2 regions of the Thauera sp. GDN1 genome follow, and region 2 is predicted to be linked to the other one. Evidence: predicted binding sites of a transcription regulator. Region 2 holds the regulator's gene; the other holds the start of a gene.
What was found. The regulator FNR, encoded in region 2, switches genes on or off when oxygen is low (the NO sensors DNR and NnrR bind a similar motif). The targets are predictions, from matches to a motif close to TTGANCTAGNTCAA.
Positions count from the first base shown of each region.

Region 1 (11,463 bases), 1.5 Mb from region 2:
TCGGCGCCTTGCGCCCGCATGTCGCAAAGATGCGCGACACGGTCGTGGCGCAGAAGGTGAGCTTCGTGCCGCGCGCCGCCGCCCGCGGCTGAGCGGGGGACGTGCGAGTCGAAACGCTCGCGTGAAGGCTGTGATCCGTATCACAAGCAGACGCTGATATGCCCTGCCATCTGCTCGGCAAAGGCGTAGATTGGGTGTCGACGGGAGTTGGATCCCGGCTCCCGTTCCCGGACAGCAGAGGCGCATCATGGACAACCAATCGCTCATCGTCGTCAATGGCCAGCGCCCGCGCTCGGCGGCGCACCATTACCACGGCACGATCGAGCAATCGATCCTCCGCGCCATCGATGCCGGCTACCATGTCGGCAGCACCGTGCGCATCGGCCAGGTGCCGGGCAGCGTGATCGGCTATAACATCTCGAACTTCGGCCGCTTCAGCGGCGCCTCCTACCCGCTGCTGGTCGAGACCGAGTACGGCATCGCCAAGTGCAGCATGCGGGAAGTCAGTCCGGCCTGATCCGCAGCGCGGTTGCGGCATGCGGGCCGGCACGACAGGGGCATCGCTGCGCACGCCGGTAGTCCCCTCAGGCCGCCCCATGCACGAAACACGCCCCTTGCTGACCCCCGTCTCCGCCCTCCCCGATCATCCCGACCTGCTCGCCTCGCCCCTCGTGGTGCTGGCGCTGTGTGCCGACTGGTGCGGCACCTGCCGCGACTTCCGGCAGGTGCTGCAGCAGCTTGCCGAGGCGCGGCGCGGCATCGTCTTCGCCTGGGCCGACATCGAGGACGATGCCGACCTGGTCGGCGACATCGACGTCGAGACCTTCCCCACCCTGGCGATCTTTCGCGGCGGCGTGACGCTGCACTTCGGCGCCAGCCTGCCGCAGGGCGACGTGGTCGCGCGCATGATCGACACCCTGGCCGGCCGCCCCCCGCGCGCAGCCGCCGGGCTACCCGCGGAGGTGGAGGCGCTCGCCCGCCTGCTCGGTGGCCAGGCGGCACGCTGAGCGCGCGGCCTCAGTGCCCGGAGGTCAGGCGCTCGTACAGCTTGACCGCGGTATCGACATGGCGCAGCAGGCGCATGCCCTTGGCCACCACCAGCCGGATGTGCTGGCTGCGGCGCATGCGCTCGGTCGACGGGGCGAACACGGCGTGCAACCGAGCCCACTGCGTGCCGACCTCGTCGAGTTGGGCGACGAGTTGCGGCAGCTCGGCGCCACTTCGGCGCAGCTCGGCCAGATTGTCGTCGAAGGCAGCGACCGAGGCCTCGATCTGGCGCTGCGCCTCCTCCGCCGCATCGGCGATGTCCTGGAACAGGAAGAACTTGACGATGCGCTGGGACAGCATGCGATTGCGCCCGGCGACATTGACGTAACGCCCGTGCGGCCCGCCATCGGCCGTCTGCGTCGCCAGCGTGGTCAGGGCGTCGGCGAGGACGACGATCTCCTCGCTTGCGCGCAGCACACGCCCGGCATCGGATTCGGGAGCGAACAAGGCCTCGCGGTAGCTCAGCCAGGCCGCGCCCAGCGCCTCGAGCGCGTGCGCCGGCTCGGGTTCGAGATTCGCACGCTGGAGCTGGGCGAGCGTGCGCTCGAATTCGGTGGTGCGCTGACGTAGCTGGATGGCGGACTCGGCAGGCGCGATGCCATGTTCGCCGAGCGCCCAGGCAATCGCCTGGCGCTGGGTCAGCAGGCGCAGGCGACCGCAATGGTTGATGAGCTTGCCGGCGGCGATGCGCTGCGGCTTGTCGTCCACATCGGTGCGGCGCAGCTTGCGCGCAAAGTTCAGGCGCTGCGGCGCGGCGCTCGGCGCGGTCTCGAGCAGGGCGGCGTTCTGGATGTGGATGCGGCTCTTGTCCACCACGATCACGCCCTTGTCGGCCAGTTCGCGCAGGCTGCGCGAGAAGGCTTCGGGAGTGATGCCCATGCGCGCGGCGAGGATCTTCTTCTTGGCCTTGAGCTCGACCGTGGTTTCGCCGGCGATCGGCAGTTCGCCGCCCGCGAGCTCGATCAGGTAGTCGAGGATGCGCTGGGCCCCGGTCAGGCCGGAGTGGTGGCCGGTAACGTCGAACTCGATCGCGCACTGGCGCTGGGCGAGGGCCTCGATCACGCCGGCGCTGAAGGCGATGTCCTGGCGCACGAGCTTGCGCAGCACGCGCACGTCGAGCGCGACCAGGATGCTCGGCGACACCGTCTCGCAGGCCGAGGCGTAGCGCTGCGCGCCGAACACCTCGCCGAGCGCGAGCACCCGCGGCGTGTGCACGAGTTCGATGATCTTGCGGGTCTCGCCGGCGAGCAGGCGGTAGCGCAGGACGCTGCCGTCGCACAGCATGAAGACCTCGCGCAGGGGATCGCCGGCATGGTACAGGGCGGTGCGCGCGGGCAGCTCGAGCAGCCGACCGGCGGCGCACAGCTCGTCCAGTTGGGCGGTGGCGAGGTCGGAAAACAGCGGGCAGCGCGACAGGAAGTCGCGCAGCACCTGGCGGCGGTTGAAGGGTCGTGCGCTCAATCGGAGAACCTCACGTCCGCTTCGGCCGCCGGAAACGGCGCGGCGGGAGGACGAATCCTCCCGCCGCAACCGCGCGAACAGTCTCAGTAGACGTCGTGCTGCGTGTTGTGGACGTTGAACTTGCCGGTCGGCGTGATCAGCTTCGGGTCGCGGATGACGGCCTTCAGCTTGCGCGTCTTGTCATCGACCACCACGATGGCCGACTCCTGATCCGCACCGTTCCAGACCGAGAACCATACCTCATCGCCGGCCTTGTTGTACTCCGGCTGCACGACGCGCTTCGGCCCTTCCTTGATGCCCGACCATTCGCCGATCGGGATCAGCTCGTAGCCCTTGTCGATGTTGTCGATGTCCCACACCGCGACCGACTGGCTCACCTTCTCCTCCGGGTTCAGCGTGGTATCGACCCACAGGTTCTTCGACTTCGGGTGGGTCTTCAGGAACAGCGAGCCGCCGCCCAGGCCCTTCAGCGTGCGCACCACCTTCCAGGCGTTGTCCGGATGCTTGACCGGATCGGTGCCGATCAGCGAGATGGTCTCGTCGCCGAGGTGGCCGGTGGCCCACACCGGACCGAACTGCGGATCGACGAAGTTGGCGCCGCGGCCCGGATGCGGGACCTTGCCGACGCTGACCAGCTTCTCGAGCTTGCCTTCCTTGGTGTCGATGACCGCGATCTTGTCCGAGGCGTTGGCCGCGTCCATGAAGTAGCGATGAGTGGACTCGAAGCCGCCGTCGTGCAGGAAGGGCGCCGCCTCGATCATCTTGAGCTTGAGGTTGTCGAGGTCGCGATAATCCACCGAATACACCATGCCGGTTTCCTTCACGTTGACGAAGAATTCCGGATTGAAGTGCGAGGAGATGATCGCCGCCACGCGCGGCTCGGGGTGGTAGGTCTGGGTATCGACGACCATGCCGCGGGTGGAGACGATCTTGCGCGGCTGCAGCGTGTCGCCGTCCATGATCACGAACTGGGGCGGCCAGTAGGTGCCGGCGATGGCGTACTTGTCTTCCCAGCCCTTGGCCTTGGAGCTTTCCACCGAACGCGCCTCGAGACCGACCTTGATCTCGGCGACGGTATCGGGTTTCTCCATCCACAGGTCGATCAGGTTGATCTTGGCGTCGCGACCGATGACGAACAGGTAGCGGCCGGAGGCCGACATGCGCGAGATGTGCACCGCGTAGCCGGTCTCGAGGATGCTGACGATCTGCTTGCTGTCACCGTCGATCAGGGCGATCTTGCCGGCGTCACGCAGCGTCACCGAGAACAGGTTCTCGAGCTTGAGGTCGTTCATCTTCTTGGTCGGGCGCTTGTCGACCGGGATGAGGACCTTCCACGAGGCTTCCATCTCCTTGAGGCCGTACTCGGGCGGGGCCGGCGGCGTCTGCTGGATGTAGCGCGCCATCAGATCGACCTCGTCATCGCTCAGCACGCCGGAGGTGCCCCAGTTCGGCATGCCGCCGGGCGAGCCGTACTTGATGAAGACCTTGAGGTACTCGAGACCCTTCTCGAGGGTGATGTCGGGGGTCAGTGCCTTGCCGGTCGCGCCCTTGCGCAGCACGCCGTGACAGCCGGCGCAGCGCTCGAAGAAGATGCGCTTGGCCTTCTCGAACTCGGGTTCGGACATCCGCGGCGCCAGCGGGTTGATGTCTTGGTGCATCGGCACGTCGGCCATCGGCGAACCGCCGGCCTGGTATTCCTTAAGCGCCTCGTCACCGTGTCCCTTCGGTGCTTCCGCGAACGCGGCCTGCATCGCCAGGGCCAGGACCGGGATCGCGGCAAGGCGGAGCCGCTTCATGAACGTCGCTGAACTCATTGTTTACCCACCCTCGTGTTTGAAAAGGTGAGGCACTTTCTTCAAGCCGTCCATAAAATAATTTGACAGATGTCAACACCCCGCCAAGCGCCTGATTTCGCGAGAATTCATCACACACGATGCTTGATCGCAATCAAGCACGGAGCGGCACGCAGACTCAGATCCGTTCCGCCGCACGGCAGGCGGCAGCGGTGAACAGCACGTCGGTCGAGGAATTCAGCGCGGTTTCCACCGAATCCTGCACCACGCCGATGATGAAGCCGATCGCCACCACCTGCATCGCGACGTCGGTCGGGATGCCGAACAGGTTGCACGCCATCGGAATCAGCAGCAGCGAGCCACCGGCCACGCCCGACGCACCGCAGGCACCGAGCGCCGACACGATCGACAGCAGCAGCGCGGTGGGCAGGTCGACCACGATGCCCAGCGTATGGGCCGCGGCCAGGCTCATCACCGCGATGGTGATCGCCGCGCCCGCCATGTTGATGGTGGCGCCGAGCGGGATCGAGATCGAATAGGTGTCCTTGTGCAGGCCGAGGCGGCGGCACAGCTCGAGGTTCACCGGAATGTTGGCCGCCGAGCTGCGGGTGAAGAAGGCGGTCACCGCACTCTCGCGCAGGCAGGTGAGCACCAGCGGGAACGGATTGCGCCGCGTCTTCCAGAACACCAGCAGCGGGTTGAGCACGAAGGCGACGAACAGCATGCTGCCGACGATCACCAGTAGCAGCCGGCCATAGCCGAGCAGCGCGCCGAGGCCCGACTCGGTCAGCGTGGCGCCGACCAGGCCGAAGATGCCGAGCGGGGCGAAGCGGATCACCACGCGCACGATCTTCGACACCGCCTCCGCCAGGTCGGCGAGCAGCGCCTGCATGCCCGGACCGGCGTGGCGCAGTGCGGCGCCGAGGCCGATCGCCCACGCCAGGATGCCGATGAAGTTGGCCTCCATCAGCGCCTTGACCGGGTTCGTCACCACGTTGAGCAGCAGGTTCTTCAACACCCCGACGATGCCGCCGGGCGGCGTGCCGGCGACCTGCGGCGCATCGAGCACCAGCATGGTCGGGAAGGCGAAGCTGGCGAGCACCGCCACCAGCGCGGCGCCGAAGGTGCCGGCAAGGTACAGCGTGATCACCGGGCGGATGTGGGTCTCGGTGCCGTGGCGATGCCCGGCCACGGCGGCGGTGACGAGCACGAACACCAGCACCGGCGCGACCGCCTTCAGCGCCGAGATGAAGATGTCGCCGAGCAGCGCGGTCGAGCGCGCGAGCTCGGGCGCGAAGAGCGCGACGGCGATGCCGCACACGAGGCCGATGGCGATCTGCACGACGAGACTGGTTCCGGACAGGAAACGGAGGGCGGGGTTGGCGGTTGCGGATGAACTCATGATTCGGGGCGAGAAAGGGAAAAAAGCGCGCCGCCCCCACCCGAGGGCGGGGCCGGCGGACGGACGCGGCGCCGGATCAGCGCAGCGGGATGGCGAGCGCGGCCGGCACCGGCACCGCGGTCACGTTGTTCTGGGGACTGCCGTCGATCAGCTTGTCGCTGTAGACGAGATAGACGAGCGTGTTGCGCTTCGCGTCGACCATGCGCACGATGCGGACCTTCTTGAACAGGATGGAGGCGCTCTGCGAGAACACTTCCTCCTGCTCCTTCAGCGGCCCGGTGAAGGAGATCTCGCCGACCTGGCGGCAGGCGACCGAGGCGTCGGCGGTGTCTTCGGCCAGGCCGAGCGTTCCCTTGATGCCGCCGGTGCGGGCACGCGACACATAGCACGCCACACCCTTGACCTTGGGGTCATCGAAGGCCTCGACCACCACCTGGTGGTTGCGGCCGATCAGCTTGAACGCGGTGTCGACATGGCCGACCGTCTCCGCCTGGACGAGCACGGGCGCAGCCGCAAGCAGCGACAGCAGCAGGCGGGGGAAAATCCTGGTCATGCGAGCCTCCTGAGCACGGGGGCGGCGATTATCGCACCGCGGGATGTCTTGCGGGCGACGATTACTGAGCAGAATCAAGGCACATCGCGCGCCGCGGCAGCACCATCGGGGGCATTCGAAGCTTCGCGCGGATCGAGAACCGGTCCGCCTGCCCATCGTGTCGATCGCCGTGCCCCTTCCTCCGTCCGCCGCGCCGCCCGCGCCGCCCGCCTCCCTCCCCGCCACCGGCCGCATCCCGGGCAGCAAGGCGATGTGGGTGGGCATCTTCTGCGAGATCACCGAGTTCGCGCTGCTGTTCGCGGTGTTCTTCGTCGCGCGCGCCCATCACCCCGAGGCCTTCCGCGCCGGTCCGGACCAGCTCTCGCTGCTCGCGGGCACCGGCTACACGCTGATGCTGCTGACCAGCGGCTGGTGCGTGGCGCGCGCGCTGCATGCGATGCGGCGCGCAGACAGGACCGCCTGCCTGCGCTGGATGCTCGCCGGATTCGTGTTCGGGCTGGGCTATCCGGCGATCAAGATCGTCGAGCTGCAGCGCAACTTCGCACTGGGGCTGGACGGCGATGCGGGCGTGTTCATCGTCAGCTACTACTACCTGACCTTCACCCATCTGGTGCACGTGTTCTGGGGCCTGCTCGGCATGCTGTGGGTGATCGCCCGCACCGGCTTCGGCGCCTACACGGCGGAGGAACACAGCGGGCTGGAAGCCTTCGCCTGCTACTGGCACGTCACCGACATGATCTGGCTGATGATCTTCCCGCTCTTCTACCTGCTCGGATGAGGGACCCCACATGAGCTCCGAACGCAGAATCGATCTTGCCTGGCTGATGCTGGTGCTGCTGAGCGTGGGCGGCGCCGGGATCGGCAGCAGCGACGGCAACGCCGTGCTGGTCGCGGTGGTGGTGTCGGTGGTGATGGCGATCAAGCTGCGCCTGGTGTGCACCTACTTCCTCGAACTGCACGAGGCCCATCCGCGCATCCGCCGCGCGGTGCTGACCTTCTGCCACGGCATGGCGATCCTGGTGATCCTCACCACCGCCTTCGGCGACACCCTCTCCCGCCTGACCGGTGCGCTGATCGGCTAGTCCCGGCTCCGTCTCACCAGTGCGGTGGGATCTCGTCTTCCGGGCGCAGCGGATTGCCGGGCTGGATGGTCTTCACCTGCTGCGCCAGTTGCCGCAGCTGCTCGCGCAGCATGTCGAGCTCCTGCTGCTGCCGCCACACCGTGCGATTGAGCTCGTCGAGCAGGTCCTCGGCGGCCATCAGCTTGGTTTCGAGGGTGACGATGCGGTCTTCCATGGGCGGGATTCCTGTGCCTGGCGGGTGGTTTGCGGACGGATCGCGGCGGGCTGCGAGCGCGGAGGCGACGGATTCTAGCCTGCCACCGCGCCCTGGCGCTCCAGCGCCCAGGCCACGTGCTCGCGCACCAGCGCGCTCTCGTCCCCGGCGCGCGCCAGCAGGGCCGCACGCACCGCCGCCGAAGGCGGGGCATTGCCCAGCGCCACCGCGATGTTGCGCAGCCAGCGCTCATGGCCGATGCGGTAGATCGGACTGCCGGCGGTGCGCTCGGCGAACTCGGCCTCGGTCCACGCGAACAGGTCGACGAGGCGCGCACTGTCCAGGCCGTGGCGCGGTGCGAAGTCCGGCTCGCGGCTGAGCTGCGCGAACCGGTTCCACGGGCACACGAGCTGGCAGTCGTCGCAGCCGTAGATGCGGTTGCCGAGCAGCGGACGCAGCTCGAGCGGAATCGGGCCGTGCAGCTCGATGGTCAGGTAGGAGATGCAGCGCCGCGCATCCACCTGGTAGGGCGCGACGATGGCGCCGGTGGGACAGGCGTCGATGCAGGCGGTGCAGCGTCCGCAATGCGGCTCGAGCGGCGCATCGACCGGCAGCGGCAGGTCGGTGAGGATCTCGCCGAGGAAGAACCACGACCCCGCCCTGCGGTCGAGCAGCAGCGTGTGCTTGCCGCGCCAGCCCAGGCCCTTGCGGCTGGCGTGCTCGACCTCCAGCACCGGCGCCGAGTCGGTGAACACCCGGTATTGATGCGGGACCTCGGCGGCAATGCGCTCGGCCAGCTTCTGCAGCCGGTTGCGCAGCACCTTGTGGTAGTCCCGACCGAGCGCATAGCGCGACACGTAGGCGCGCTCGGGGTCGTCCAGCACGGCGTGGGCCGGTGCCGCATCCGGCCAGTAGCCCATGCGTACGCTGATCACCCGCAGCGTGCCCGGCACCAGCTCGTCGGCACGGGCGCGCTTCATGCCATGGCGCGCCATATAATCCATCTCCCCGTGAAACCCGGCTTCGAGCCAGGCGGCCAGGCCCGACTCGGCATCCGCAAGGTCGATACCGCCCACGCCGACGGCATCGAAGCCGAGTTCCCGCCCCCACTGTCTGATCCGCGCAACAAGGCCTTCGCCATCGACGAGCGGCCTGTCCGCCCCCTCCGCCACGCGGTTTTCCGGGTCCGACGCCATCTGCTGGAGCATCCCATGATCGAATTGATTCAAGCCGCCGATGATAGCGGCGCCCGCCTGCAGGCGCACTTGGCGGACGAAAAGGACACGGAAACGCTGGGCACGACGCTGGCCGGAGTGCTGAGTCCGGGGCTGCGCATCTGGCTGCAGGGCAACCTCGGCATGGGCAAGACCACGCTCACGCGCGGGGTGCTTCGTGGCCTGGGTCACGAAGGCAAGGTGAAAAGTCCGACCTACACCTTGATTGAACCTTACGTCGTTTCTAGATTAGACTTATATCACTTTGATTTTTATCGCTTCAATTCGCCCGAAGAATACCTGGACGCAGGACTGGACGAATACTTCGCCGGTGAAGGCGTTTGCATCGTGGAGTGGCCCGACAAGGCGCTGCCCTATCTGCCTTCCCCCGACGTCGAGATTCGCCTCGAAGCCAGTGAAAACGGGCGGTTTGTGGAGATCGGCGGAAACACGGAAGCGGGGCGGACATGCGTGATCGGACTGGTGAAAGCATTTCGGGGCGCGAACCCGGCGCCCAAGGCGATCTGAATCCCCTCGAGGGCGCGCACGCGCCGCTGGGCGCGCCGCGCCTCGATCGTCGCCGCCTGCTCAAGTTCGCCGGCGCCTCGCTCGCACTGATGGTGAGCCCGATCGGCCATGCGGCTTCCGCAAGCCTGGTCGCGGTGCGCGTATGGCCCTCGTCCGAATACACCCGGATCACCCTTGAGGGCGCCTCGCAGCTGCGTTTCAGCCACATGCTGGTGCAGGACCCGGACCGCCTCGTGGTCGACCTCGAAGGCGTCGAGCTCAACAGCGTGCTCGAGTCGCTGCCCTCCAAGGTCCTCGACAGCGACCCCTACATCCGCCTGATCCGCGCCGGCCAGAACCGTCCGGGCGTGGTCCGCGTGGTCGTGGAACTGAAGTCGGTGGTGAATCCGCAGGTGTTCACGCTCGCCCCGGTCGGCGACTACGGCCACCGCTTGGTGCTCGACCTGCACCCGACCGTCGAGCACGATCCGCTGATGGCGCTGATCATGAAGGACTCGCCGATGGACGCCGCGATGGGCGACGATGGCAAGGACACCACGACCGTCGCCCGCAGCCAGCCCAGCCAGCCGGCGCCGCGCGAGCGGCGCAAGGAGCAGGCCGTCAATCGCCTGTACACCGTGGTGCTCGATGCCGGCCACGGCGGCGAGGACCCGGGCGCGATCGGTCGCGGGGGCAGCTACGAGAAGAACGTCACGCTGTCGATCGCCCGCCGCCTCAAGCGCAAGATCGACGCCGAGCCCGGCATGCGCGCGGTGCTGACCCGCGACGGCGACTATTTCGTGCCGCTGCACCAGCGCGTCACCCGCGCACGCCGGGTACGCGCCGACCTGTTCGTGTCGATCCACGCTGACGCCTTCGTCCGCCCCGAGGCCAACGGCAGCTCGGTGTATGTGCTGTCCGAGCGCGGCGCGTCCAGCTCCGCCGCACGCTGGCTGGCGCAGAAGGAAAACGACGCCGACCTGGTCGGCGGCGTGAACCTCGCGCGTCAGGACGGCCACATCGCACGCACCCTGCTCGACCTGTCGCAGACCGCCACGATCAACGACAGCTTCAAGCTCGGCCGCGCGATGCTGGGCGAACTCGGCAGCATCAACCGCCTGCACAAGCCCGAGGTCGAACAGGCCGGCTTCGCGGTGCTGCGCGCGCCCGACATCCCCTCGGTGCTGGTCGAGACTGCCTTCATCAGCAATCCGCTAGAAGAACGCCGCCTCAACGACGAGGCCTACCAGGACAAGATGGCCACCGCGCTGATGCGCGGCATCAAGCGCTACTTCCAGGAGCACGCACCGTCGGCGCCGACCCGGGTGGCACGCCTGGACTGAAGCCCGCGCGGCGCCCAAGCCATCGTGCAAAGCCCGCAGATGCGGGCTTTGTCGCTATAATTGCGCCTTTTTCAGGCGCTTATGCAGGTTCACCGCGGGATTCCCGAGCACGCCGACACGGCTGCGGTGCTCACCATCGGCAACTTCGATGGCGTGCATCTCGGCCACCAGGCGCTGCTTTCGCTGCTGACCGGAAAGGCCCGCGCTCTCGGCCTGCCGGCAGTGGTGCTCACCTTCGAGCCGCATCCGCGCGAATACTTCAGCCCCGCCGACGCCCCCGCCCGCCTCGCCTCGCTGCGCGAGAAGCTGCTGCTGCTCGACGCCGCGGGCGTGGACCGCACCTACATCTGCCGCTTCAACGCCCGCCTGGCCGCGCAGACGGCGGAAAGCTTCATCGCCGACACCCTGGTGCGCGGACTGCAGGTGCGCCACCTGTTCGTCGGTGACGACTTCTGCTTCGGCGCCCGCCGCCAGGGCAATTTCCAGATGCTGCGCGCGGCCGGCGAGCAGCACGGCTTCGGCGTGGAGTCGATGCCGACCCTCGACGTCGACGGCGAACGCGTCTCCAGCTCGGCGGTGCGCGAGGCGCTGGCCGAGGCCGACCTCGCCCACGCCGCGCGCCTGCTCGGCCGCCCCTACAGCATCGCCGGCCGCGTGTGCCACGGCGACAAGATCGGCCGCCAGCTCGGTTTCCCGACCGCCAACATCCAGATGAAGCATCGCCGCCCGGCACTGACCGGTGTCTATGCGGTCAGCGTCGAAGGCCTCGCCGGGCGCCGCGTCACCGGCGTCGCCAACATCGGCGTGCGCCCGACCGCCACCGCGCGCGGCCGCGCCCGCCTCGAAGTCCATCTCTTCGACTGGACGC
Region 1 covers NZ_CP097870.1:1,606,811-1,618,273, reverse strand. The annotation lists gene CKCBHOJB_RS07420 (U32 family peptidase) at 1-92, shown strand, start outside; gene CKCBHOJB_RS07415 (hypothetical protein) at 248-517, shown strand; gene CKCBHOJB_RS07410 (thioredoxin family protein) at 597-1,007, shown strand; gene CKCBHOJB_RS07405 (type IV pili methyl-accepting chemotaxis transducer N-terminal domain-containing protein) at 1,018-2,508, opposite strand; gene CKCBHOJB_RS07400 (nitrite reductase) at 2,592-4,304, opposite strand; gene sstT (serine/threonine transporter SstT) at 4,480-5,703, opposite strand; gene CKCBHOJB_RS07390 (CreA family protein) at 5,780-6,256, opposite strand; gene CKCBHOJB_RS07385 (cytochrome c oxidase subunit 3 family protein) at 6,507-7,034, shown strand; gene CKCBHOJB_RS07380 (cytochrome C oxidase subunit IV family protein) at 7,045-7,338, shown strand; gene CKCBHOJB_RS07375 (SlyX family protein) at 7,352-7,552, opposite strand; gene queG (tRNA epoxyqueuosine(34) reductase QueG) at 7,627-8,727, opposite strand; gene tsaE (tRNA (adenosine(37)-N6)-threonylcarbamoyltransferase complex ATPase subunit type 1 TsaE) at 8,743-9,273, shown strand; gene CKCBHOJB_RS07360 (N-acetylmuramoyl-L-alanine amidase) at 9,213-10,595, shown strand; gene CKCBHOJB_RS07355 (bifunctional riboflavin kinase/FAD synthetase) at 10,677-11,463, shown strand, end outside.
Region 1: CKCBHOJB_RS07400 (nitrite reductase) is a predicted target of FNR. The motif match lies at 4,385-4,398, and genes of this name have one in related genera.

Region 2 (11,463 bases):
ACGACTACTACAAGGAAGGTCGCGCGATCGTGCAGACGATCGGACGGGTCGAGCATGCCCGCGAGTTGGGACTGCGCGCCCAGCTCCGGGTGCGCAGCGAATCGGTCCACATCGAACTCTCCGCCGCGGATGCCGTCCGCTTGCCCGAGCGCATCCGCCTGACGGTGGCCCACCCGACGCGCGGCGGCCTCGATCAGGAACTGGTGCTCGCCGGCAGTGCCGGTGTGTATGAGGCGGCGCTGGCACCGCTCGGCACCGGACGCTGGTTGTTCGTTATCGAAGACGAGGCCCGAAGCTGGCGAATGGACGGGTCCGCATTCCTCCCTGCAGAGATGGAGATCACGATCGATCCGAATGTCTGATATCGAGCGCAGCCACTGAAACACGCTCCGCCAACGAAAACGGCCCGCACATGCGGGCCGTTTTGTTTCCTCCCCCGATCGATCGAGGGCGCAGGACCGTCCGACGATCAGCGATACACCAGGACCGGCGTCTTGCTGTGGGTCAGGACCTTCTGCGTTTCGCTGCCGAGGAGCAGGCCGGCGATGCCGCGGCGTCCATGCGAGGCCATGAAGATCAGGTCGCAGCCATGACGGTCGGCTGCATCGATGATGGCTTCGTAGGGCACTTCATTGACGACGGTGTCGCTGTCCGCGGCCACACCGGCCGCATCGGCCGCATCCTTGGCCTTGGCGAGGATGGTTTCGGCCTCGGCGGCCGCGGACTTCGAGAACTGCTCCGGCGTCGTGGGGTCGATCAGTGCACCCTCGCCATAGATCGGCATCGGGAAGTCGGGCTGGGCATAGAAGAAGGTGATCCGGGCTCCCGTCTCCTTGGCGAAGGAAACCGCCCGGGCTACCGTACCTTCCGACAAGGCCGACCCATCGGTCGGGACCAGAATGTGCTTGAACATGACGGATGCTCCCTGTTGTGTGTCACGATCCGATTATAGCGAGGTGGGGCGGTCTGCCATGATTGATCGTGATCAAACCGCGGCAAGTTCCTACGAGATCCTTGGAGATGCGAGATGAGGCTGACTTTTCTGGGGGCCGCCGGCGAGGTCACCGGCTCATGCATGCGGGTCGACCACGAGCGCGGCAGTTTCCTGATCGACTGCGGACTGTTCCAGGGGGGGCGCGAGGCGGATCGCAAGAACAGCGAGGCGCTGAGCTTCAACCTGCGCGAGATCGACTTCGTGCTACTGACGCATGCCCATCTCGACCATACCGGCCTCGTTCCGCGGCTGGTGGCGCTGGGCTACAAGGGACCGATCTTCGCCACCGCCGCCACCGTCGATCTGCTCGCCGTGATGCTGATGGACTCCGCGCACATCCAGGAAAAGGAAGCGGAATGGGCCCTGCGCAGCACGCGTTCGCGCAAGGCCGGGCGCGGCGGGCAGCTCGTGCCGCTCTACACCGTCGAACAGGCGCGCCACAGCCTCGGACGCCTGCGCCCGCTCGCCTTCGACGAGATGGTCGAGGTCGGCCCCGGCGTGCGCTGCCGCTTCCGCAATGCCGGCCATATCCTCGGTTCGGCGATCATCGAGATCGACGTCGAGGAGCGCGGCCACACCCGCCGCCTGGTCGCCTCGGGCGATCTCGGCCAGCCGATGCGCCCGGTGCTGCAGGACCCGGTGCATATCCCGGCAGCGGATTACCTGTGCGTCGAGTCGACCTACGGCGACCGCGCCCACCGCTCCTTCGCCGAGACCTGCGACGAGCTGGCCGAAGTGCTGCGGCGCACGTTGAAGGTCGATGGCGGCAACGTGATCATTCCCGCATTCGCGGTCGGGCGCACGCAGGAACTGCTGTTCGTGCTGGCGGATCTGGTGCGCGCAGGCCGTGTCGATCGACTCGACGTCGTGGTCGATTCGCCGATGGCCTCCGCGGTCACCGAGCTCACCGTGCGCCATGACGACCTGTGGGACGAGGAGACGCGCGAGCTTTATGCGTGGACGCGCAAGCACCCGGACAGCTTCAACCTGCGCTTCGTGCAGGACGTCGAGGAGTCGATGGCGCTCAACGCGGTGCGCGGTGGCCTGGTGATCATCTCGGCGAGCGGGATGTGCGATGCCGGGCGGATCAAGCATCACCTGCGCTACAACCTGGGGCGGCGCGAGTGCGCGATCGTGATCGCCGGCTTCCAGGCTGCCGGGACGCTGGGGCGGCGGCTGGTCGATGGGGCGCGCCAGGTCACCCTGTTCCGCGAGCGCATTCCGGTGCGGGCGCGCATCCACACCATCGGCGGCCTGTCGGCGCATGCCGACCAGCCCGCCTTGCTGAACTGGCTGCGTGGGTTCAGGAATCCGCCGCGACGCACCTTCGTCGTGCATGGCGAGCCGTCCGCGGCATCGGCGCTCGCCGACCTCGCCGAGCGCGAGCTCGGCTGGCGTCAGGTCGAGGTCGCCGTGCCGGGTGTGCCCTGCGTGCTGAACTGAGGGACCGGCGTCGCGGATCGCAGGCCGGGTGTGGTCTCAGGCGTTGTAGCGCGACAGGCGCTGCGGATCGTGCAGCGTGATGCGCTTGCCATGGACGCTGATCAGGCCGGCCTCGCTGAGGTCGTGGAAGATGCGCGACAGGGTTTCCGGCGTCAGGTTGAGCCGGGACGCGATCACCTGCTTGCTGGTGGGCAGGGCGATCTCGCTGGGCGTGTCGCTGTCGGCGACCTGCAGCAGGTAGCCGATCACGCGCTGCATGCTCGAGCGCAGCGAATAGGTCTCGACGTCCTGGATCAGACCGTGCAGGCGGATCGCCATGCCTGCCAGCAGCTTGTGGGCGAAGGTGGAGTCCTGGTCGATCAGGTCGGTCACCACCTGCTGGCCGACATGCACGAGCACGGTGTCGGTCAGGGCCTCGGCGAAAACCGGGTAGGGGTGGTTCATGAACATCACCGCCTCGCCGAAGCTCTGCATCGGGCCGATGATCTCCACCACCTTCTCGGTTCCCTGCGCCGACGAGAATGCGAGCTTGACCTGGCCCGAGACGACGAAGTAAAAGCCGTGCGGCTGGTCGCCGCGCTGGAACAGCACCTCGCCGCGGGCGACGTGGCGGTCACGCGTGTAGCGTGCGACGAGCTGGATGTCCGCGTCCGACAGTTCGCTGAACAGCGGGATCCGGTGCAGCAGGGACGGGATGTCGAGCTGGGAATGAGGGGGCATCGAAAGACTCTCCGTAAGGCGTCGCAATTCTAGTCCAGCCGGTGCGTTGCCGGCTGTTTCCGGCTCTGTGGCCGGCTATCGGAAGGAGAAGGGATGTATTTCGCGATCAAACATCTGCATGTCACCTGTGTCGTCCTCAGTGCGACCGGTTTCCTGCTACGCGGGCTGTGGATGATCACCGGCAGTCCGCTGCTGCGCCACCGGCTGACCCGGGTGCTGCCGCACGTCGTCGACAGCCTGCTGCTGCTGTCGGCCATCACCCTCGCGGTGATGATCCAGCAGTACCCGTTCGCCGCCGACTGGGTGACGGCCAAGGTTGCCGGCCTGCTCGCCTACATCCTGCTCGGCACCGTCGCGCTCAAGCGCGGGCCGACGGTGGGCATCCGCGTCACCGCCTTCGTCACCGCGCTGATGGTCTATGGCTGGATCGTGTCGGTCGCCCTCACCAAGAATCTGGCCGGATTCCTCGCCTGAATCCGGCGGCGGGCGGCGGTCAGCGCACGCCCTGCTGGTGCTGGATGAGGCGCTTGAGTCCGGCCGGGTCGAGCAGCAGGACGTGCTTCTGCTGCACCGAGATCAGCCCGTCTTCCTGGAAGCGCGAGAAGGCGCGCGACACGGTCTCGAGCTTGAGCCCGAGGTAGGAGCCGATCTCCTCCCGGGTCATGCGCAGGTTGAACTCCTGCGACGAGAACCCGCGGGCGTTGAAACGCTGCGACATGTTCAGCAGGAAGGCAGCCAGGCGCTCCTCGGCGCGCATCGAGCCGAGCAGCATCATCACGCCGTGGTCGCGCACGATCTCGCGGCTCATCACCTTGTGGAACTGCAGCTGCAGGCCCTCGATCTGGTGCGAGAGCTGCTCGAGCTTGTCGTAGGCGATCACGCACACCTCGCTGTCTTCCAGCGCCACCGCGTTGCAGCTGTGCGTCTCGGTGCTGATGCCGTCCAGCCCGAGGATCTCGCCGGTCATCTGGAAGCCGGTGACCTGCTCGCGCCCATCCTCGAGCAGCACGTCGGTCTTGAAGGAGCCGGCACGGATGGCGTAGATCGCCTCGAAGCTGTCGCCGGCGCGGTAGAGGTTCTGCTGGCGCTTGACCTTGCGGCGCGCGCCCACCAGTTCATCGAGGCGGCTCAGCTCGCTGTCCGACATGCCGAAGGGCAGGCACAGCTCGACGAGGTTGCACTGCGAACAGGCGGTCTTGAGCCCATTCACGGTAATTGGCACGGTCGCCCTCATCTGCACGATAATCCTGCTTCCCCGACAAAAGACACCGATTCGGGCACGAGTGGATCTTCAGATCAAGCTCGTTGACCCACGTCAACCAAAAAATTGCGCTGGTCTGCCATTGTTCGGCACACCCTGCAGCAGCAAGATCATGAAAAGTCAGAACGAACTCATCTTCGATCCGCAACTGATCCGTAGATTCGACATCAACGGACCGCGGTACACCTCCTACCCGACGGCAGATCGCTTCGTCGAGGCCTTCAACGCCGAGGCGCTCAAGTCCTGGCTCGCCAAAAGGGCCGTGGGCGGCGTGAGCAAACCGCTCTCATTATACTTCCACATCCCGTTTTGTAACACGATCTGCTATTACTGCGCCTGCAACAAGATCATCACCAAGGATCACGGGCGCTCGGCCAAGTATCTGAAATACCTGGCGAAAGAGATCGCGATGCAGGCCGCCTGCCTCGAGGGCAGCCGGCAGGTGACCCAGCTCCACCTCGGTGGCGGCACCCCGACCTTCCTGTCGCACGACGAGATGCGCGAGCTGATGGCCGCGGTGCGCGAGCACTTCACGCTGGTGCCCAACGGCGAGTATTCGATCGAGGTCGATCCGCGCAAGGTCGATTTCGACACCGTCAAGCTGCTCGCCGATCTCGGCTTCAACCGCATGAGCGTCGGCGTGCAGGACTTCGCCGAGGACGTGCAGGCCGCGGTCAACCGCATCCAGAGCTTCGACGAGACCAAGCTCGTGATCGACGCCGCGCGCGCCACCGGCTTCAAGTCGGTGAGCATGGACCTGATCTACGGCCTGCCCAAACAGAACGTGATCAGCTTCAACCGCACGCTCGAGCAGGTGCTGGAGATCTCGCCCGACCGCATCTCGCTCTACAGCTACGCGCACCTGCCCGGGCTGTTCAAGCCGCAGCGCCGCATCAACAGCGGCGACATGCCCACCGCCGACACCAAGCTGCAGCTTCTGCAGCTCGGCATCCGCCGCCTCACCGAGGCCGGCTACGTCTATATCGGCATGGACCACTTCGCCAAGCCCGACGACGAGCTCACCATCGCCCAGCGCCAGGGCCGGCTGCATCGCAACTTCCAGGGCTACTCCACCCAGGCCGAGTGCGACCTGCTCGCCTTCGGCGTGTCGGCGATCGGCAAGATCGGCCCGGTGTATGCGCAGAACGTCAAGACCCTGGACGAGTACTACGACGCGCTCGACCGCGACGAACTGCCGGTGCTGCGCGGCATCGAGCTCACTGCCGACGACCTGCTGCGGCGCGCGATCATCCAGGCCCTGATGTGCCATTTCGAGCTCTCGATGCAGTCGATCGAGATCGCGCACCTGATCAACTTCCGCGAGTATTTCGCCGACGAACTCGCCGACCTCGCCGAGATGGAGAAGGCCGGCCTGGTGAAGATCGACGGCGACTGGATCAGCGTGCAGCCGGGCGGTCGCCTGCTGGTGCGCGGCATCGCCATGGTGTTCGACCGCTACCTGCGCGCCGACCGCGAGCGCGCGCGCTACTCGCGGGTGATCTGAGGCGCAGGGCCGGCGACCGGATGGCTGGGGGCGCGGCGATTCGCCGCACCCGCCGCGCGCTGCGGCGTAAAATGGCGGCCTCGCGTTCCCGGCGGCCTTGGCCCGTCTCCCCATGCCCGAAACCGGTTACTTCGCCGTCTTCCTGATCGGCCTGCTCGGCGGCACGCACTGCGTGTCGATGTGCGGCGGCATCGTCGGCGCGCTCACCATGCAGGTGCAGACGCCGGGCGGCAAGCCGCAATGGCCGCTGCATCTGGCCTACAACCTCGGCCGCATCGGCACCTACACCGCGCTCGGCGCGGCGGTCGGCTTCATCGGCTCGGTCGGCCTGCTGTACGACGGCATGCTCCCGGTGCAGATGACGCTGTACGTGCTGGCCAACCTGATGCTCGTCGCGCTCGGTCTGTATCTGACCGGTTTCACCCGTCTGCTGGCGCCCATCGAGCGCGTCGGCCACGTGCTGTGGCGCAGGATCCAGCCCGCGACCCGTCGCTTCCTGCCGGCGCGCTCCGTGAAGCAGGCGTTGCCGCTGGGCATGCTGTGGGGCTTCATCCCCTGCGGTCTGACCTATTCGATCCTCGCCACCGCGCTGGTCACCGGCTCTGGCGCCCGCGGCGCCGGGCTGATGCTGGCCTTCGGCCTGGGCACGCTGCCCAACCTGCTGCTGGCGGGCATGCTGTTCAAGCGTTTCCGCGATTTCACCCGTCACCGCAAGGTGCGCCTCGCCTCTGGCCTGCTCGTGCTCGGCTTCGGGCTGTTCGGGCTCTATCATGCGCCCACGCTCGGCGGCGACCTGTGGGGCGGCGTGGTGTGCGTGACCTGAGCGCCGCATCCGCTGGCGCGGCGTCGAACATTGAGGAGTGAAGCATGGAAGAAGTGACGATCAAGGTCGAAGGCATGAGCTGCGGCGGCTGCGTCAGGAACGTGACCGGCGTGCTCAAGGGGCTCGCGGGCGTCGAGGACGCGCAGGTGTCGCTCGAGCAGGGCAGCGCCACGGTGCGCTTCGACCCGGCGCAGGTGTCGGTCGACGCACTGCGCACCGCGGTCGAGGACGCCGGCTTCGACTCGCCGGCCTGAGTGCCGGATGCACGCAGGACGCCGTGCAAGACATTGTGGTTTCCCCCTATAATCCGCGCACAATTTTTCCACGGGAGGGATTCATGGGCTTCGATATGGTCAGCGCCGGCAAGGACGTGCCGAACGACATCAACGTCATCATCGAGATCTCCGCTCAGGGCGATCCGATCAAGTTCGAAGTGGACAAGGACAGCGGCGCCGTCTTCGTCGACCGCTTCATGGGCACTTCGATGCGTTACCCGCTCAACTACGGCTACGTGCCGCACACCATCGCCGGCGATGGCGACCCGGTCGACGTGCTGGTCGTAACCCCCTTCCCGCTGCAGCCGGGCGTTGTCATCCGCTGCCGTCCGGTGGGCGTGCTGAAGATGGAAGACGACGGTGGCGTGGATGCAAAGGTCGTGGCCGTGCCGGTGTCCAAGCTGACCCCGCTGTACGACAAGGTGCAGACCACCGACGACCTGCCCGAGCTGCTGATGAAGCAGACGGTGCATTTCTTCGAGCACTACAAGGACCTCGAGCCCGGCAAGTGGGTCAAGGTCCTGGGCTGGGGCACGGTCGAGGAAGCCAAGCAGGAAATCGTGAACGGCCTGGCTGCCGCCAAGAAGTGATTGCCTAGCTCTCCGCTGCATGCAGAAGGCCCGCTCGATGCGGGCCTTTTGCCGTGTACGGCATACGCTTGCGGGCGTGCCGGCGCTGCGCGGGGGTCAGGGCTGGTGCCTGCCGAGCCGGCCTCAGCCCGGGATGCGCGCGACGTGCAGCAGGTTGGTGCTGCCGCTGGTACCGAAGGGCAGGCCGGCGATCACCACCACCACCTCGCCCGCACGCGCGAAGCCGTGGCTGAGCGCGGCGCGACTGGCGTGCTCGACCATCTCGGCGACGTCATGCACCTCCTCGAAGGGCACCGGATGCACGCCCCAGGCCAGGGCCAGGCGGCGCGCGGTGGCCGCGTGCGGCGTCAGCGCGAGGATCGGCACTGCGGGGCGCTCGCGGCTGGCGCGCAGGGCGCTGAAGCCGGAGCTGGTGTAGGCCACGGTCGCGGCCGGTTCGAGGAGTGCGGCGACGCGGCGCAGTGCGCAGCAGATCGCATCCGGCGTGTTGGCCTCGGCTGCGGTGTGGCTGGCCTCCAGTGCGCTGCGCCAGGCGGGGTCGCGTTCCACCTCGCAGATGATGCTGTGCATGATGGTCACCGCCTCTACAGGGTACTGGCCCGAGGCCGATTCGGCCGACAGCATCACCGCGTCGGCGCCGTCGTAGATCGCGGTGGCGACGTCCGAGGCCTCGGCACGGGTCGGCACCGGCGAGGTGATCATCGACTCCAGCATCTGCGTCGCCACCACCACCGGCTTGCCGGCGGCGCGGGCCGCACGCACGATGCGGCGCTGCAGCACCGGCACCTGCTGCGGCGGCAGCTCCACGCCCAGGTCGCCGCGTGCCACCATGACGCCGTCGGCGAGCGCCACGATCGGCTCCAGGGCGTCGATCGCCGCCGGCTTCTCGAGCTTGGCCATGATCCAGGCACGGTCGCCGATGAGCTCGCGCGCCTCGCGGATGTCCTCCGGACGCTGCACGAAGGACAGCGCCACCCAGTCCACCCCGAGCGAGAGGCCGAAGTCGAGATCGGCGCGGTCCTTGGCGGTCAGCGGCGAGATCGGCAGCACCACGCCGGGGACATTCACGCCCTTGCGGTCGGACAGCGGCCCGCCGACCAGCACCGTGGTGTCGGCGAAATCGGGGCCGAAGGCATCCACGCGCAGGCGCAGCTTGCCGTCGTCGAGCAGCAGCTCGGTGCCGGCCTCGAGCGCGGCGAAGATCTCCGGGTGAGGCAGGTTGGCGCGGGTAACGTCGCCCACGGCAGGGTCGAGGTCGAGGCGGAAGCGCGCGCCGGGGGCGAGCACCACCTTGCCCTCGGTGAAGCGGCCGACGCGCAGCTTGGGACCCTGAAGGTCCATCAGCACGCCGATCGGACGGCCGATTTCCCGCTCGAGCTCGCGGATCAGGCGGTAGCGTTCGGCGTGGTCCTCGTGGCTGCCGTGGCTGAAGTTGAGGCGGAACACGTCGGCGCCGGCCTCGGCCAGGGCGAGGATGCGTTCGCGGGTGGAGCTCGCCGGCCCGAGGGTGGCGAGGATGCGGGCACTGCGTTCGCGTTTCATGCTGCGATCTCCTGATTCGTTGCGGCGATGTGGGCGAGCAGGGCGGAGACGGCGGCGCGCGCCACCCGTGCGTCCTCGCCGGCCTTGACGCCGGAGACGCCGACCGCGCCGACCACGTTGCCGGCGACCACGATCGGCTCGCCGCCCTCGAGCGGCACCACCGGCATCGCCAGCGCGGCGAAGCGGCCGTTGTTGACCATGTCCTCGAAGGCCTTGCTCGGCTTGCCGCTGAGCACGCAGGTGCGCGCCTTCTCGGGGGCGACGGCGGCGCTCATCAGCGGCGCGCCGTCCATGCGCTGCAGCCACAGCGCGTGGCCGCCGGCATCGCAGACGGCGATGCTGACCGCCCAGCCGCAGGCGAGCGCCTCGGCTTCTGCGGCTGCGGCGGCGAGCTTGACGTCGTCGAGCGTCAGTGCGTGGGTGGGTTTCATGTCGTCCTCGTGATGATCGTTCGGTCGGGACTCAGCGCTTGCCGAGGTCGGTGAAGCGGATCCACTGCGCGCCCTTCCACAGCACGGTCCGCCCCATCTCGTTGAGCTGCTCGGCGCCTTCGACCACGGTCAGGAAGTGGTTGCCGGCGAGCTGGCCCATCTTGCTGGCGAAGCAGCTGCTGCCGTAGGCGAACAGGATCTCGGTCTCCGAGAAGCCGCCCGGATAGAGCAGGATGTCGCCGCGCGAGGGGTGGCTGGTGTGGTTCTCGAAGCCGAGGCCGGTGTCGAACTCGCCCAGCGGCACCCATACCGCCTCGCCGCTCCAGCGCGAGTGGATCACCTGGTTGGAAAACGGCAGCAGTTCGAGGAAGGCGGCGCAGGTCTTGGGCGCGGCGGCTTCCTCCATGCGGGCGACGAAGCGGAACGAACCGACGTCGATGGCGAGGTGGCGCATCGGGGTTTCCTTTGATGGGTGGGCGGCGCGTTGGGGAGCACGCGCCGCCCGGGGGCACGCCGGTCGATGCCGGCGCTTTCTGCTCTGTTGCGGCTGGGGTGGCGGCGGGCCTCGCGGCCCTCTGCTCCGGCCTTACTGGCCGATCTCGAAGTTGGCCATCTTCTCCAGCGCGCGCACCATGCCCGAGTGGTCCCACTTCGCGCCGCCGTGCGCGGCGCAGGCGTTGAACAGCTCCTGGGCGGTGGCGGTGTTGGGCAGCGACACGCCGAGCTGGCGGGCGGTGGTCAGCGCCAGGTTGAGATCCTTCTGGTGCAGCTCGATGCGGAAGCCCGGATCGAAGGTGCGCTTGACCATGCGCTCGCCGTGAACTTCCAGGATGCGCGAATTGGCGAAGCCGCCCATCAGCGCCTGGCGAACCTTGGCCGGGTCGGCGCCGGCCTTCGCGGCCAGCAGCAGGGCCTCGCCGACGGCCTCGATGTTGAGCGCGACGATGATCTGGTTGGCGACCTTGGTGATCTGGCCGTCGCCGTTGCCGCCGACGAGCGTGATGTTCTTGCCCATCAGCTCGAAGATCGGCTTGACCTTGTCGAAGCTCGCCTCGTTGCCGCCGACCATGATGGTCAGGCTTGCCGCCTTGGCGCCGACTTCGCCACCCGACACCGGGGCGTCGAGATATTCGCAGCCGAGCGCATTGATGCGCCTGGCGAACTCCTTGGTGGCGACCGGCGAGATCGAGCTCATGTCGACCACGATCTTGCCCTTCGACAGGCCGGCGGCGACGCCCTCGGGGTTGAACAGCGCGTCCTCGACGTGCGGCGTGTCCGGCACCATGGTGATGATGATGTCGGCCTGGCGCGCGACCTCGGCGCCGTTGGCGCACGGCCGGGCGCCGGCTTCGATCAGCGCGGCGGGGGTGTCGCCGCGGGTGTGGGTGAAGACCGTGTGGCCGCCCTTGATGAGGTTGCCCGCCATGGGCGTGCCCATGATGCCGAGGCCGATGAATCCGATGTTTGCCATTTTGTTGTCTCCTGAATGTCGATGATGTCCTGATCGCGGCCTCCGCCGCTCCCACCGAAACCGGTACGGCTTCCGCAAGCCCTGTGGGAGCGGTGGAAGCCGCGAATGTCGATTAGCCGGCCAGTGCCTTGATCCAGCCCAGGCCCTCGCGGGTACCGGCGGCGGGCTTGTATTCGCAGCCGATCCAGCCGTCGTAGCCGAGCTGGTCGATGAAGCGGAACAGCCAGGCGTAGTTGATCTCGCCGCTGCCCGGCTCGTGGCGGCCCGGGGTGTCGGCGATCTGCATGTGGGCGATCTTCGGCAGGTGTTTCGCGATGGTGTTGGCGAGTTCGCCCTCCATGCGCTGCATGTGATAGATGTCGTGCTGAAGGTACAGGTTGGGCGAGCCGACTTCCTCGATCAGCGCGAT
Region 2 covers NZ_CP097870.1:3,090,282-3,101,744, reverse strand. The annotation lists gene CKCBHOJB_RS14245 (FixH family protein) at 1-362, shown strand, start outside; gene CKCBHOJB_RS14240 (universal stress protein) at 470-913, opposite strand; gene CKCBHOJB_RS14235 (MBL fold metallo-hydrolase) at 1,028-2,437, shown strand; gene CKCBHOJB_RS14230 (Crp/Fnr family transcriptional regulator) at 2,474-3,157, opposite strand; gene CKCBHOJB_RS14225 (SirB2 family protein) at 3,251-3,631, shown strand; gene fnr (fumarate/nitrate reduction transcriptional regulator Fnr) at 3,651-4,391, opposite strand; gene hemN (oxygen-independent coproporphyrinogen III oxidase) at 4,531-5,922, shown strand; gene CKCBHOJB_RS14210 (sulfite exporter TauE/SafE family protein) at 6,035-6,745, shown strand; gene CKCBHOJB_RS14205 (cation transporter) at 6,790-6,999, shown strand; gene ppa (inorganic diphosphatase) at 7,083-7,610, shown strand; gene pyk (pyruvate kinase) at 7,734-9,152, opposite strand; gene CKCBHOJB_RS14190 (heme-binding protein) at 9,149-9,583, opposite strand; gene CKCBHOJB_RS14185 (DUF3830 family protein) at 9,615-10,037, opposite strand; gene CKCBHOJB_RS14180 (2-hydroxy-3-oxopropionate reductase) at 10,170-11,054, opposite strand; gene hyi (hydroxypyruvate isomerase) at 11,167-11,463, opposite strand, start outside.